2 regions of the Kocuria sp. CPCC 205231 genome follow, and region 1 is predicted to be linked to the other one. Evidence: riboswitches for the same ligand, from Rfam matches in the RefSeq annotation. Region 1 holds a riboswitch; the other holds the start of a gene.
The links. Region 1 has a riboswitch for S-adenosylmethionine ahead of RF640_RS05520 (bifunctional o-acetylhomoserine/o-acetylserine sulfhydrylase). Riboswitches for the same ligand answer to the same signal wherever they lie in the genome.

Region 1 (5,799 bases):
GCCGCGGACCTGCTGCTCGACGGGGCCGTGGGTCCGTGGTGCTCCCGGGAGACGGCCGCCGCCCTGGACCCGGGCCGCTTCCGGCGCTGAGCCCCCGGGGGCCGGCGCGGCGGACGCCGTGCCGTCGACCGCCGTGCCGCGCGGCGGCGGATCCCCGGCGGGGGCAGGCCGTGCTCGGGACCCGCCGGCCCGGGTCAGGCGCCGGCGAGGCCCATCCGGTCCAGCACCCAGGCGTACTCCCAGGCCGTGTCCTTCCACTGCGAGTACCGCCCCGAGGCGCCGCCGTGGCCCCCGGCCATCTCGCAGCGCAGCAGCACCGGCTCGCCGGAGGTCGAGGCCTCCCGCAGCGCGGCGACCCACTTGGCGGGCTCCACGTAGAGCACCCGGGTGTCGTTGAGGCTCGTGACCGCGAGGACCGGGGGGTAGGGCAGCGGCCGGACGTTCTCGTAGGGGGAGTAGTCGCGCATGTACCCGTAGACGTGCGCGTCCTCGATGGGGTTGCCCCACTCCTCCCACTCCAGGGCCGTGAGCGGCAGGGACGGGTCGAGGATGGAGGTCAGCGGGTCCACGAACGGCACCGCCGCCAGCGCGCCGCAGTACCGCTCCGGGGCGAGGTTGAGCACCGCGCCCACCAGCAGGCCGCCGGCGGAGCCCCCCATCACCAGGATCCGCCGCTCGTCGACGTCCGGCCGGGCGGCGAGGTGGTCGGTGACCGCCACGTAGTCGGTGAACGTGTTCGTCTTGTGCAGCTTCTTGCCGTGCTCGTACCAAGTCCGTCCCAGCTCCCCGCCGCCGCGCACGTGGGCCACGGCCCAGACCACGCCGCGGTCCAGCAGGGACAGCCGGGAGACCGAGAACGCGGGGTCGGTGCTGTGCTCGTAGGAGCCGTAGGCGTACTGCAGCACCGGTGCCGGCACGGAGGGGTCGAGGTCGGCGCGGCGGACCAGGGAGACGGGGATGCGGGTCCCGTCGGCCGCGGTGGCCCAGTCCCGCTCCACCGCGTAGTCGGCGGGGTCGTAGCCGCCGAGCACCGTGGCCTCGCGCCGCAGCAGCGGCTCGGCGGGCAGTGCGCCGTCGTCCCCGGTGGCGCCCGCCACGAAGAGGTCGTAGACGCGCGGGGGCGTCGTGAAGGACGTGTAGGACAGGCGCACCACGGGGGCGTCGTGCTCCGCGGCGGAGACGCTCGCGGTGTAGAGCTCCTCGGCGAAGGCCGGTTCCACGGGGGCGGCCTGGGCGTCAGTGCCCAGCCCGGCGAGCGGGAGCAGCCGGACCCGCAGCGTGGTGTCCGCCCGGACGGAGACCACCAGGTGCGTGGCCGTCACGGCGCAGCCGTTGACGCGGACGGTGTCCGAGGCCGGCACGACGTCGCGCAGGGCCACCTCCGCGACCGGACGGCCGAGGTCGGCCGGGTCCATGAGGGAGATCTGGGAGTTCGGGGCCTCGTGGTCGTGGGTCAGCAGGATCTGCTCCCGCCCGTCCAGCAGCAGGGGCTCCGCCTCGTAGAGCACCCGGTCGGTGCGGGGCAGCACCACCCGCAGCGGCGCCGCCGGGTCCGCGACCGGCTGGATGAGCTGCTCCGAGAACTCGGAGCACATGGCCTCCACCACGATCCAGCGCCGGTCCGCGGACAGGCCCGCCCCGAGCCACAGGCCGGGGTCGGTCTCCTCGTGGACGACGACGTCCTCGGCCACCGGGGTGCCCAGCTCGTGCCGGCGCAGCTGGTGGGGGCGCCAGGACTCGTCCACCACCGTGTAGTACACGGCGTGCGCGTCCGGGGTGAGGAAGGACCCGTAGAACGTCCCGGGGATCTCGTCGGCGAGCAGCGCCCCCGTGGTGAGGTCCCGGACCCGCAGGGTGAAGCGCTCGTCGCCGGTGACGTCCTCGGCCCAGGCCAGCAGCTCCCCGTCCTCGGAGACGTCGAAGCTGCCCAGGGAGTAGAACTCGTGCTTCGCGGCCTCCGCGTTGGCGTCGAGGAGCACCTGCTCCCCGGCCATGGGGGTGCCGGGCTCGACGACGGGCGGGGTCCAGTCCGCGAGCACGTCACCGGTGGTCACGGCCGGGACCCGGCAGAACACCTGGTGCGCGCCGCCCTCCACGGTGCGGGCGAAGTACCACCAGGCGCCGCGCCGGCTGGGCACGGACAGGTCGGTCTCCTGGGTGCGGTCCTTGATCTCCCCGAAGATCGTCTCCCGCAGACCCGTGAGGTGGGCGGTGGCGGCCTCCGCGTACTCGTTCTCCGCGGTGAGGTGGGCCAGCACCTCGGGGGAGTCCTTGTCCCGCATCCACTCGTACGGGTCGGAGAACACGTGGCCGTGGAAGGCGCGCTCGACGGGCTGCTGGCGGATCTGCGGGGGAAGGACAGTCATGGTCCCCATCCTAGGGAAGACGCCCCGGCTGGGGAGGGGGCGGTCCGGGCGGGCCCGGGGGGCCCGGCGCGGGCTGCGCAGGGCGGCCGGCGGGCCGGTGCCAGAATGGCCGCATGAGCACCCCCGCCCACCTCGCCCCGCGACCGCCCGCCTTCGGCTCCACCCGCGCCGACCTGTGGCTGCAGGTGCTCCTCGTGCTCGGGGTGTCCCTGGGCGCCTCGGCCCTCTGGGCCGCGCTGTCCCTCGCCGAGCACCTGGCGCGCGGACCGCTGTCCGAGGCGCAGGCCACGATGAACCCGCCGCTGAGCCCGCAGCCCCTCATCGACCTGCTGCGCCAGCTCACCGGGATCGCCCTGGACCTGGTGCCGGTGCTGCTCGCGCTCTACCTGCTCGCCGGCTCCGCCGGGGCGCTGGGCACGGTCCGCCGGCGGATCGGCCTCGACGCCCGGATGCCCCTCCCGGACCTGGGCCTCGGCACCGTGCTCTTCCTGCTCATGGGCCTGGGCACGCTGGCGCTCTACGGCGCCGGCCGGGCCCTGGGCGTCACCGCGGAGGTGACCACGTCCGGGCTCGCCGCGCACTGGTGGACGGTGCCCGTGCTGCTGCTCTCGGCCGTGCGCCACGCCCTGGTCGAGGAGGTCGTGGTGGTCGCGTTCCTGACCGACCGGCTGACCCGCATCGGGTGGAGCTGGCCCGTGGTGCTGGTGGTCACGGCCCTGTTCCGCGGCAGCTACCACCTCTACCAGGGGATCGGGCCCTTCCTCGGCAACGTGGTGATGGGCCTCGTCTTCGCGGAGCTCTACCGGCGCACCGGCCGGGTGATGCCCCTCGTCGTCGCGCACTTCCTGCTGGACGCCGTCGGCTTCCTCGGGGCAGCCCGGCTCCTGGGCTGAGACCCGCCCCGCGGGGCGCGGCCCAGCCGCCGGGCACTGCGGGCCCGGTCGCGGACCAGGCCGGCCTCAGATGGTGACGGCGCCGTCCGGGGTGCTGAACGAGACGGAGAGCACCCCGGGGGTGCCGTCCGGATAGCGCCAGTCGACCTCGAGGTCCTCGAGCGCGGTCTCGACGGGGGCGCCCAGCCACTCGGCGACCCGTTCCGGGGCACCGGCGATGGTCATCCCCGCGAGCCCGACGTCCGTGATCCGCGCCTGGGACGGGTGCATCTCCGGGGCGGAGTCGAAGTGGATCATGAACGGCAGCTGCGGATCGGCGATCAGGCCCTTGACGCCGATCTGGTGCCACTCGAGGCACCGGCCGTCCGGGAAGACCCGGTGGCCGGGCACGGAGCGGCGCCCCAGGCGCTGCTCGAAGGGGGCGAGGTCCTCGACCTCCACGACCCAGCCCAGCCAGCCGCCGCCGGCGGCGGACCGGGCCCGCACGGCCTGCCCGAAGGGGGCCTTCTCCGCCGCCGGGTGCTGGAGGACCTCGACGACCTCCACGTACTGGTGGTTCGTGAGCGGCAGGATCATGTTGCGGGTGCCGAAACGGGGGTGCACCCCGCCCTTGACCGGTTCGATCCCGAGCTGGTCGGCGATGCGCTCGGTGGTGGTCTCCAGGCCCTCCGGGCGGCAGGCGTAGGACACGTGGTCGACTCTCATGGGCACATCGTGGCACCCTGTGAGTTTCGTCTCCAAATCGGTCCGCGACGCGCCGGGCACCGTGCGGGCGGCACCCCGGCCGGGGCGTCACGCCCGACCCCGGCTTGACGCCGTGCGGGCCTGATCCGGAGAATGCTGTCCAGGTCATGAGCGCCAGCGTCCAAGCCCCAGCTAGCTGGCCGGCAACCCTCCACCGCGGTGGGGTGCCCTGGGTGAAGACCAGGCTCCTCGCGTCCGGCGAGCGAGCAAGCGCGGGTCCCCGGCGCCCGGCCGTTCCCGGCCGCACCGCCTCGGCCGGGACGGGACCCCTGAGATCCACAAGGAGTCCCACGGCATGTCCGATCTCCCCGCCTCCAGCACCGACGCCTCCGCCGCCCGCACCGACGCGGCCGAGCGCCCCACCCCCGAGAACCCCGGGGGCTGGGCCTTCGAGACCCGGCAGATCCACGCGGGGCAGAGCCCCGACCCGGTCACCGGCTCGCGCGCCCTGCCGATCCACCAGACCACGTCCTTCGTCTTCCCCGACGCCCAGGCCGCCGCCGACCGCTTCGCGCTCGCCGAGCTCGGCCCGATCTACACGCGGATCGGCAACCCGACCACGGAGGTCGTGGAGAACCGGATCGCCGCCCTGGAAGGCGGCGTGGGCGCCCTCATGCTCAGCGCGGGGCAGTCGGCGACGACGTTCGCCGTGCTCAACGTCGCCGGCGCGGGAGACCACCTCGTGGCCAGCCCCAGCCTGTACGGCGGGACCTACAACCTCTTCAAGTTCACACTGCCCAAGCTCGGCATCGAGACCACCTTCGTCTCCGACCCCGACGACCCCGAGGCGTGGCGGCAGGCGGTCCGGCCGAACACGAAGGCCTTCTTCGCCGAGACGATCCCGAACCCGCGCAACGACGTCCTCGACATCGAGACGGTCTCCGGGATCGCCCACGACCACGAGGTCCCGCTCATCGTGGACAACACCGTGGCGACCCCCTACCTCGTCCAGCCCCTGCGCTGGGGCGCGGACGTCGTGGTGCACTCGGCCACCAAGTTCCTCGGCGGGCACGGCACGGCCATCGGCGGCGTGATCGTGGACTCCGGGGCCTTCGACTACGGCCGCTACCCGGACCGCTTCCCCGGCTTCAACCAGCCGGACGAGTCCTACGGCGGCCTCGTCTACGCCGAGGCCCTGGGCGCGGAGGGGCCCTTCGGCGTCAACCTGTCCTACATCCTCAAGGCCAGGGTGCAGCTGCTGCGCGACCTCGGCTCGGCGATCTCCCCGTTCAACGCGTTCCTCATCGAGCAGGGCATCGAGACGCTGTCCCTGCGGATGGAGCGGCACGTGGCCAACGCCGGGACGGTGGCCCGCTGGCTCGAGGCCCGCGAGGACGTGCGCTCGGTGTCCTGGGCCGGGCTGGAGTCCTCCCCGTGGCACGAGCGGGCGCAGAAGTACGCGCCCCGGGGCGCCGGGTCGATCCTGGGCTTCGTCCTCGACGGCGGCCGGGAGGCCGGGGCCGCCTTCGTGGACGCCCTGACCCTGCACTCGAACGTCGCCAACATCGGCGACGTGCGCTCCCTCGTGATCCACCCCGCGTCCACCACGCACAGCCAGCTCCTGCCCGAGGAGCAGCTGGCCGCCGGCGTGGAGCCCGGCTTCGTGCGCCTGTCCGTGGGCCTGGAGCACATCGACGACATCCTGGCGGACCTGGAGCAGGGCTTCGCCGCGGCCGCGGCCGCGCAGGGAGGACAGGAGTGACCGTGACGGTCGTGAGGGGCTCCGGCGCCGGGACCGCCGTCCGCGAGGACGGCGTGCCGCGGGTCGCCGGGATCGGCGAGCTCGAGCTCGAGTC
Region 2 (5,799 bases), on a different contig from region 1:
CTAAGGATCTTCCGCGGGCTCCGGCCCGTTGATCCTCCAGAACCGTCGTCGGGCTGCGCCCGGCGGCGGTTCTGTCGTCGTACCCGCCGAGCAGCACCGGGAGGAAGCGCCGTGACCGTTCCCGATCCGCTCCCCGCCGCGGAGGAGCCGGAGGACCCCTTCGTGGTGAACCGGGTCTCCGACGCCGAGCTGGACGTCTCCGTGCCGTTCGAGGTCGAGGCCTCCGAGTGGGGATTCGACGGCTCCGCCGACGAGGCCGGCGGCGGGTGGGGCTCGGCGGGGGACTACGGCCTCGAGTGAGCACCCCGCGGGTCCCACCGGCGCTCCGGACGTCACCGTCCTCCCGCACGACGGAGGCCGCAGCCCGACGGGCTGCGGCCTCCGTGCGCTCCTGTCCGCCGGCTATGCCGACAGCGGGAGGGACGAGGGGTGGAGCTTGAAGAACGGGTGCCGTCCGGTCGCCGCGAGGGCTCCGGGAACGAGGAGCTGGCGGTACTTGGCGCACCATTGCGCCGTACCCTCCGTGTGCTCCGCCGCGGCGGCCAGGTCGTCGGCCTCGGGGCTCAGGTACTCCTGCACGTCCCCGTCGGTCGACGTGAGACGGACGAGGTGGAGATCGGGGAGGGCGGTGACGGTCACGTCGATCCACTCCTCGCGCTGGTCGGTGGTGATGGCTGTTCTTTCTTCGGACATGGTCATGTTTTCTCCTGACGTTCTTGCAGGCATCCGATGGCGTTGCCCGCCGCTTCGTCATCCGATCCACCCGGGAACATCGGGTTGGCGCGCAGCGGGTCGGAGCCCCTCCACGGTTCCGCCGGGGATCGTCGATCTCCGGCCGAGGGCGTGGACGCCGCATCTCGAGAAGCAGGTTCAGGCTACCCCGCGGCACCGACACCTCGACAAGCGAGTCGTGAGTTGTGTCACTGAAACGTAATGCGCGGGGCCGTCGCCTGCGCCGTCCCCGGTACTACGGGACCCATTCCAGCGCAACGATGTGTCGTCGAGATGTCCGGGCGGTGACACCCCGGGGAAGGCCTGTGCACAGGAGGGGGCACCGGATCCGGCCGGGTCGCCGCACGCGGACACGGTTCGGCCGATGTGGTTCAATGGGGAGAGCTTCAAGAGACCCGGTCGGCAAGCTCCGACTTGACCGGGCACCAACCCCATGTTCACGGGTGGTTCGGATGACGAAGCGGCTCGCATCGCCGCAGCAGCGGTACCCGGTGCGAGCAAGAGCGCACGAAGGATCCCGGTCATGTCCGACCCCCGCAACTCCGCCGCCCGCACGGGCGCGTTCCCCCAGCCCTCCCACGCCGTCCCGGCCACCGGGGTCGGGACCCGCCGCGACCCCGCGCCGAGCGTCCCGGCGATCAGCGTCTCCGCCATGAGCGTCGAGGACTACGCCCGCGTGGTGCAGGTCCGCACCGAGTTCGTGGACTTCCTGCTGGCTCCGGCCCGCGGGGAGCTCGCCGCCGCGGCCTGAGGCCCGCCGCCGTGGACCTCCTCCTGGACCGTTCCGTGCTGCTGGGGGTGCGCACCCCGGAGCGCTGCCCCGAGCTGGCCGAGGTCCTGCGCCGGCACGGACACCGGCGGCTGTTCCTGCCCGCCACGGTGCTCGGGGAGCTGCTCGCCGAGCGGCCCGACGAGACGCTGTGGGCGGAGCAGCTCGAGCTGCGCTTCCCGGGCCGGGTCCTCCCCGCGGACGCCGCCGTGGCCCGGGCGTGGGGAGCGCTGGCCGCGACGGGGGCGGCCGATCCGCTCGCCGGGCTCACCGCGGCCACGGCCCTGGTCCACGGGCTGACCGTGCTGACCGCGGAGCCGGGGCGGTACGCCGGCACCGGGGCGCCCGTGCTGGACGCGTCCCCCGCCCGCCGGTAGCCCTCAGACGGCCCGGCGGTGCCGGCGGCTGCGCCCCTGCCCCTGCGCCGAGAGCGCCACGGCGCGCTCGTAGTGCTCGAGCAGCTGCCCGACCAGCACGTCCCACGTCCGGCCCTGGACCGCCGCGTGCGCCGCGACGCCGAACGCGGCCCGCTTCGCCTCGTCGCCCAGGAGATCCGCCACGTGCCCGCGCAGCGCCCCGAGGTCGCCCGGGGGATAGAGCCAGCCGGTGCGGGACCGGTCCACGAGGTCGAGGGGACCGCCCCGGCCGGTCGCGACCACCGGCACCCCCGAGGCCATGGCCTCCTGGATCGTCTGGCAGAACGTCTCGAACTCGCCGGGGTGGACGAACACGTCGAAGGACGCCATGATGCGCGCCAGGTCGGCACCGCTGCGGCGCCCGGTGAAGTGGGCCTGCGGGAGCCGGCGGCGCAGGGCGTCCTCCTCCGGGCCCGAGCCCACGACCACCAGGCGGGTGCCGGGCAGGTCCGCGACCGCGGAGAGGTCCTCGACCTGCTTCTCCGGGGCGATCCGGCCCACGTAGCCGACGATCCGCCGGCCGCCGCCGACCTCCTCCCGCCACCGCTCGTCCCGGTGCCGGGGGGAGAAGCGGGTGGTGTCCACCCCGCGCCGCCACAGGTGCACGTCCTGGACGCCGTGCTCGGTGAGCTGCCGGACCGCCGCGGTGGACGGCGCGAGCGTGAGCGTGGCGAGGTTGTGCATGGAGCGCACGTGCCCCCACAGGAGCTGCTCGAGGAACGGGGCCCCGTACTTGGCCGCGTAGCCGGGCACGTCGGTCTGGTAGACCGCCACGCACGGCACCCCGAGCTGCTGGGCCGCCAGGATCGCCCGGCGGCCCAGCACGAACGGGGAGGCCACGTGGACCACGTCCGGCCGGAAGCGCTCCAGCTGCCGCCGCACCCGGGCCACGGTCCCGCCGGCCACCCGCACGGCGGGGTAGCCGGTGAGCGGAACGGCGGGCAGCCGGTGCACCGGCACCCCGTCGAGGTCCTCGACGACCTGCTCCGCCGGGCGCCCGAGCGGCGCGGGGTCGTAGGAGGGCGCCACGACCACGACGTCGTGCCCGCCGGCGACCAGCTGCTCGACGACCCGCAGCACCGAGTGGGTGACTCCGTTGAGGTGGGGGAGGAACTGCTCGGCGACCACGGCGACTCTCATGCTCCCGAGCCTGCCGGGGCCGGGCGACCGGACGGCGAGCGGGGCGTGGCCCGCCGGTGAAGGCGCCGTGAAGCCTCGGCCGGGGTGCCGCCCGGGCGTGGGAGGATGGTCGGTGATGAACTCCCAAGGCCTGTCCTCCCCCGCTGCACGCCCGGACCGCCGGGGTGTGCCCATGCCGCTGTGGCTGCAGGGCGTGCTGGAACTCGGCTCCGTGGCCGTGGTGTCCTACCTGCTGGTCCTGCTGACCGTCCTCATGGTGTGGCTCGCCGACGGCTTCGACACCCTCGGCCTGACCGGAGGGTTCGTGCTCTCCGGTCACGTGTGGCTGCTCGCCCACCTCACCCCGCTCCAGGTGGCCCTGGACCCGGGCGCAGGACTGCCCGCGACCACCGGGACGCTCAACCTCGTCCCGCTCGGGCTCACCCTGGTGCCGTTCGCCCTCTCCTGGCACGCCGGGAGACGGCTGGCCCGCGCCTGCTGGGAGGGCCAGTTCTGGCAGCCGTACCTCAGCGGCCTGGCCGCCTACTCCGCGTTCGGCGCCGCCGCCGCGCTGCTCTTCACCGGAGGGGAGGTCTCGGCGAGCCCGGCCGCGGCCGCCGTCTTCCCGCTCGTCCCCGTGGCCCTGGGCGGCTTCGTGGGCGCGTACCGGGCCTCCCGGTCGCTGCCGGGACTGATCGGCGTCAACGCCGCCGCGTGGGTCGAGCGCACGAGCCAGTACTCCCGCTGGGCCGGGTCCTACGTGTGGGCGGTGCTGCGCGCCGGCTTCGTCGCGGCCGTGGCCGGGGTCGGGGCCGGGGCCGCCCTGCTGGCCGCCGCCCTGTTCTGGAACTGGAACGACGTGGTGGGCGTCTACCAGCGGCTGGGCACCGGCGTGCCGGGGGACACCGCGCTGACGGGACTCCAGCTCGGCTACCTGCCCAACCTCGCGGTCTACGCCCTGGCCTGGGCCACGGGCGCGGGCTTCGAGCTCGGTTCCGGCACGCACGCCTCTCCGCTGGGCACCGAGGCCGGGCCTGTGCCGCTGCTCCCGGCGCTCGCCGCGCTGCCGCCCGCCGAGCTCCCAGCCTGGGCGCTCGTGGTGGTCGTGCTGCCGGTCCTGGCCGGCGTCCTCGCCGGCTGGTGGTTCCTGCGCGAGGGGGAGAACCACCTGGACGACTGGATGGCGCTGCGGCTGCCCGCGCGCTGGATCACGTACCCGCTCTCGACGCTGCTGACCGGGGTCTTCGTGGGCGCCGTCGCCGGCGTGCTGGTGATGCTGCTGAGCTGGCTCGCGCACGGCTCGCTGGGGCTCGGGCGGCTCACGGACGTGGGACCGGACGGTCCCGCCGTGCTGCTGCTGTTCGGCGCCGAGGTGGCCGTCGGGGCGGCGGTCGGCTGTGTGCTGGGACCGTGGCTCGAGCACGAGCCGCCGTTCGCGCCGCCCCGCGACGGCGAGGACGGCGAGGACCGGACGCCGGCCGGCCGGCGGGCGGCGCGCCGGCGGCGCCGGGAGGAGACCGCGGCCCGGCGCGCCATGCGCTCGGCCGGCCGGCGGAGGCCGCGGCCCGCACGCGGGCACGGGGCCGACCAGCACGGGACCGAGGGGCACGGCGCGGACGGGCCCAGGACCGGCCGCAGCACCGCGGACGGGCACCGGGACGCGGGCCCGTGGGCGGCTCAGGGGCCGGCCGTGGCGGAGACCGGGTCCGCGGAGGCGTTCGACGTGGACGCGGCCGAGGCACCCGCGGCGTCCTCCGACGCCGGCGCCGCCGGGCCGCCGGAGAGATAGCTCCAGATCCCGTCCTCGAGCTCCTGCTGGCACTGCGCCGCCCCGGAGAGGGTGAGGGTGCCGGCGACGCACTCCTGGTAGGCCTCGGCCACCGGCCACAGGGCCAGACGGGCCCCGCCGGTGAGCAGGCTCAGCGCGCCCAGCACGATCGCGGCGACCGCGCTCAGCACCAGCAGCCGGCGCGTGCCGGTCCCGCGGGAGCGCACGAGCGCCGCGACGCCCAGCCCGATCCCGAGGACGGCCAGCACGACCCCGGCCACGGTCGGCCACAGGGCGGAGCCGACGAGCACCAGGGCGACCGCCGCGCACACCAGCGCGCCCCCTGCCGTGCGGGTCGCGGCGGCGCGTCGTGCGTCCGCGGGGGCTGCCTCGGGGGTCGGGCGGGGAGGGGTCATGCCCTTCACTCTAGGGCACCCCGGGGGCCCCTCCCCGCCCGCCCGACTAGACTCGGGGGCATGCGCATCGTGGTCATGGTCTCCGGCTCCGGCACCAATCTGCAGGCGGTCCTCGACGCCGTCCGGGAGGGCCGGATCGACGTCGAGATCGCCGCCGTGGGCGCGGACAAGCCCTGCACCGGCCTGGAGCGGGCCCGGGAGGCCGGCGTCGAGACGTTCCTCGTCCGGCCCGGCGACCACCCCGACCGGACGCGGTGGAACCGTGCCCTGCAGGAGGCGGTGGCCGCCCGGGAGCCCGACCGGATCGTCTTCGCGGGGTTCATGCGGATCGTGGACGCCGAGTTCGTCGAGGCGTTCGCGGGGCGCATCGTCAACACCCACCCCTCGCTGCTGCCGTCCTTCCCGGGGGCGCACGCGGTGCGGGACGCCCTCGCGCACGGGGTGAAGGTCACCGGCGTCACCGTCCACGAGGTCGTGGCCGACGTCGACGCCGGTCCGATCCTGGCGCAGGCGGCGGTGCCCGTGGAGGAGGGGGACACCGAGGCGCAGCTGCACGAGCGGATCAAGGCCGCCGAGCGC

Region 2: it holds a riboswitch for S-adenosylmethionine, as region 1 does, so the genes downstream of both, RF640_RS11080 (hypothetical protein) here and RF640_RS05520 (bifunctional o-acetylhomoserine/o-acetylserine sulfhydrylase) in region 1, are expected to answer to the same signal.

The regions. Positions count from the first base shown of each region.
Region 1 covers NZ_JAVKPP010000004.1:192,003-197,801, forward strand. The annotation lists gene RF640_RS05500 (NAD(P)/FAD-dependent oxidoreductase) at 1-90, shown strand, start outside; gene RF640_RS05505 (S9 family peptidase) at 195-2,366, opposite strand; gene RF640_RS05510 (CPBP family intramembrane glutamic endopeptidase) at 2,480-3,259, shown strand; gene RF640_RS05515 (VOC family protein) at 3,326-3,964, opposite strand; SAM riboswitch class IV at 4,107-4,222, shown strand; gene RF640_RS05520 (bifunctional o-acetylhomoserine/o-acetylserine sulfhydrylase) at 4,299-5,705, shown strand; gene RF640_RS05525 (homoserine O-acetyltransferase) at 5,702-5,799, shown strand, end outside.
Region 2 covers NZ_JAVKPP010000009.1:54,025-59,823, reverse strand. The annotation lists gene RF640_RS11095 (cold-shock protein) at 1-4, shown strand, start outside; gene RF640_RS11090 (hypothetical protein) at 112-300, shown strand; gene RF640_RS11085 (hypothetical protein) at 403-699, opposite strand; SAM riboswitch class IV at 1,117-1,242, shown strand; gene RF640_RS11080 (hypothetical protein) at 1,256-1,483, shown strand; gene RF640_RS11075 (PIN domain-containing protein) at 1,495-1,878, shown strand; gene RF640_RS11070 (glycosyltransferase family 1 protein) at 1,882-3,057, opposite strand; gene RF640_RS11065 (DUF6350 family protein) at 3,173-4,825, shown strand; gene RF640_RS11060 (hypothetical protein) at 4,714-5,220, opposite strand; gene purN (phosphoribosylglycinamide formyltransferase) at 5,281-5,799, shown strand, end outside.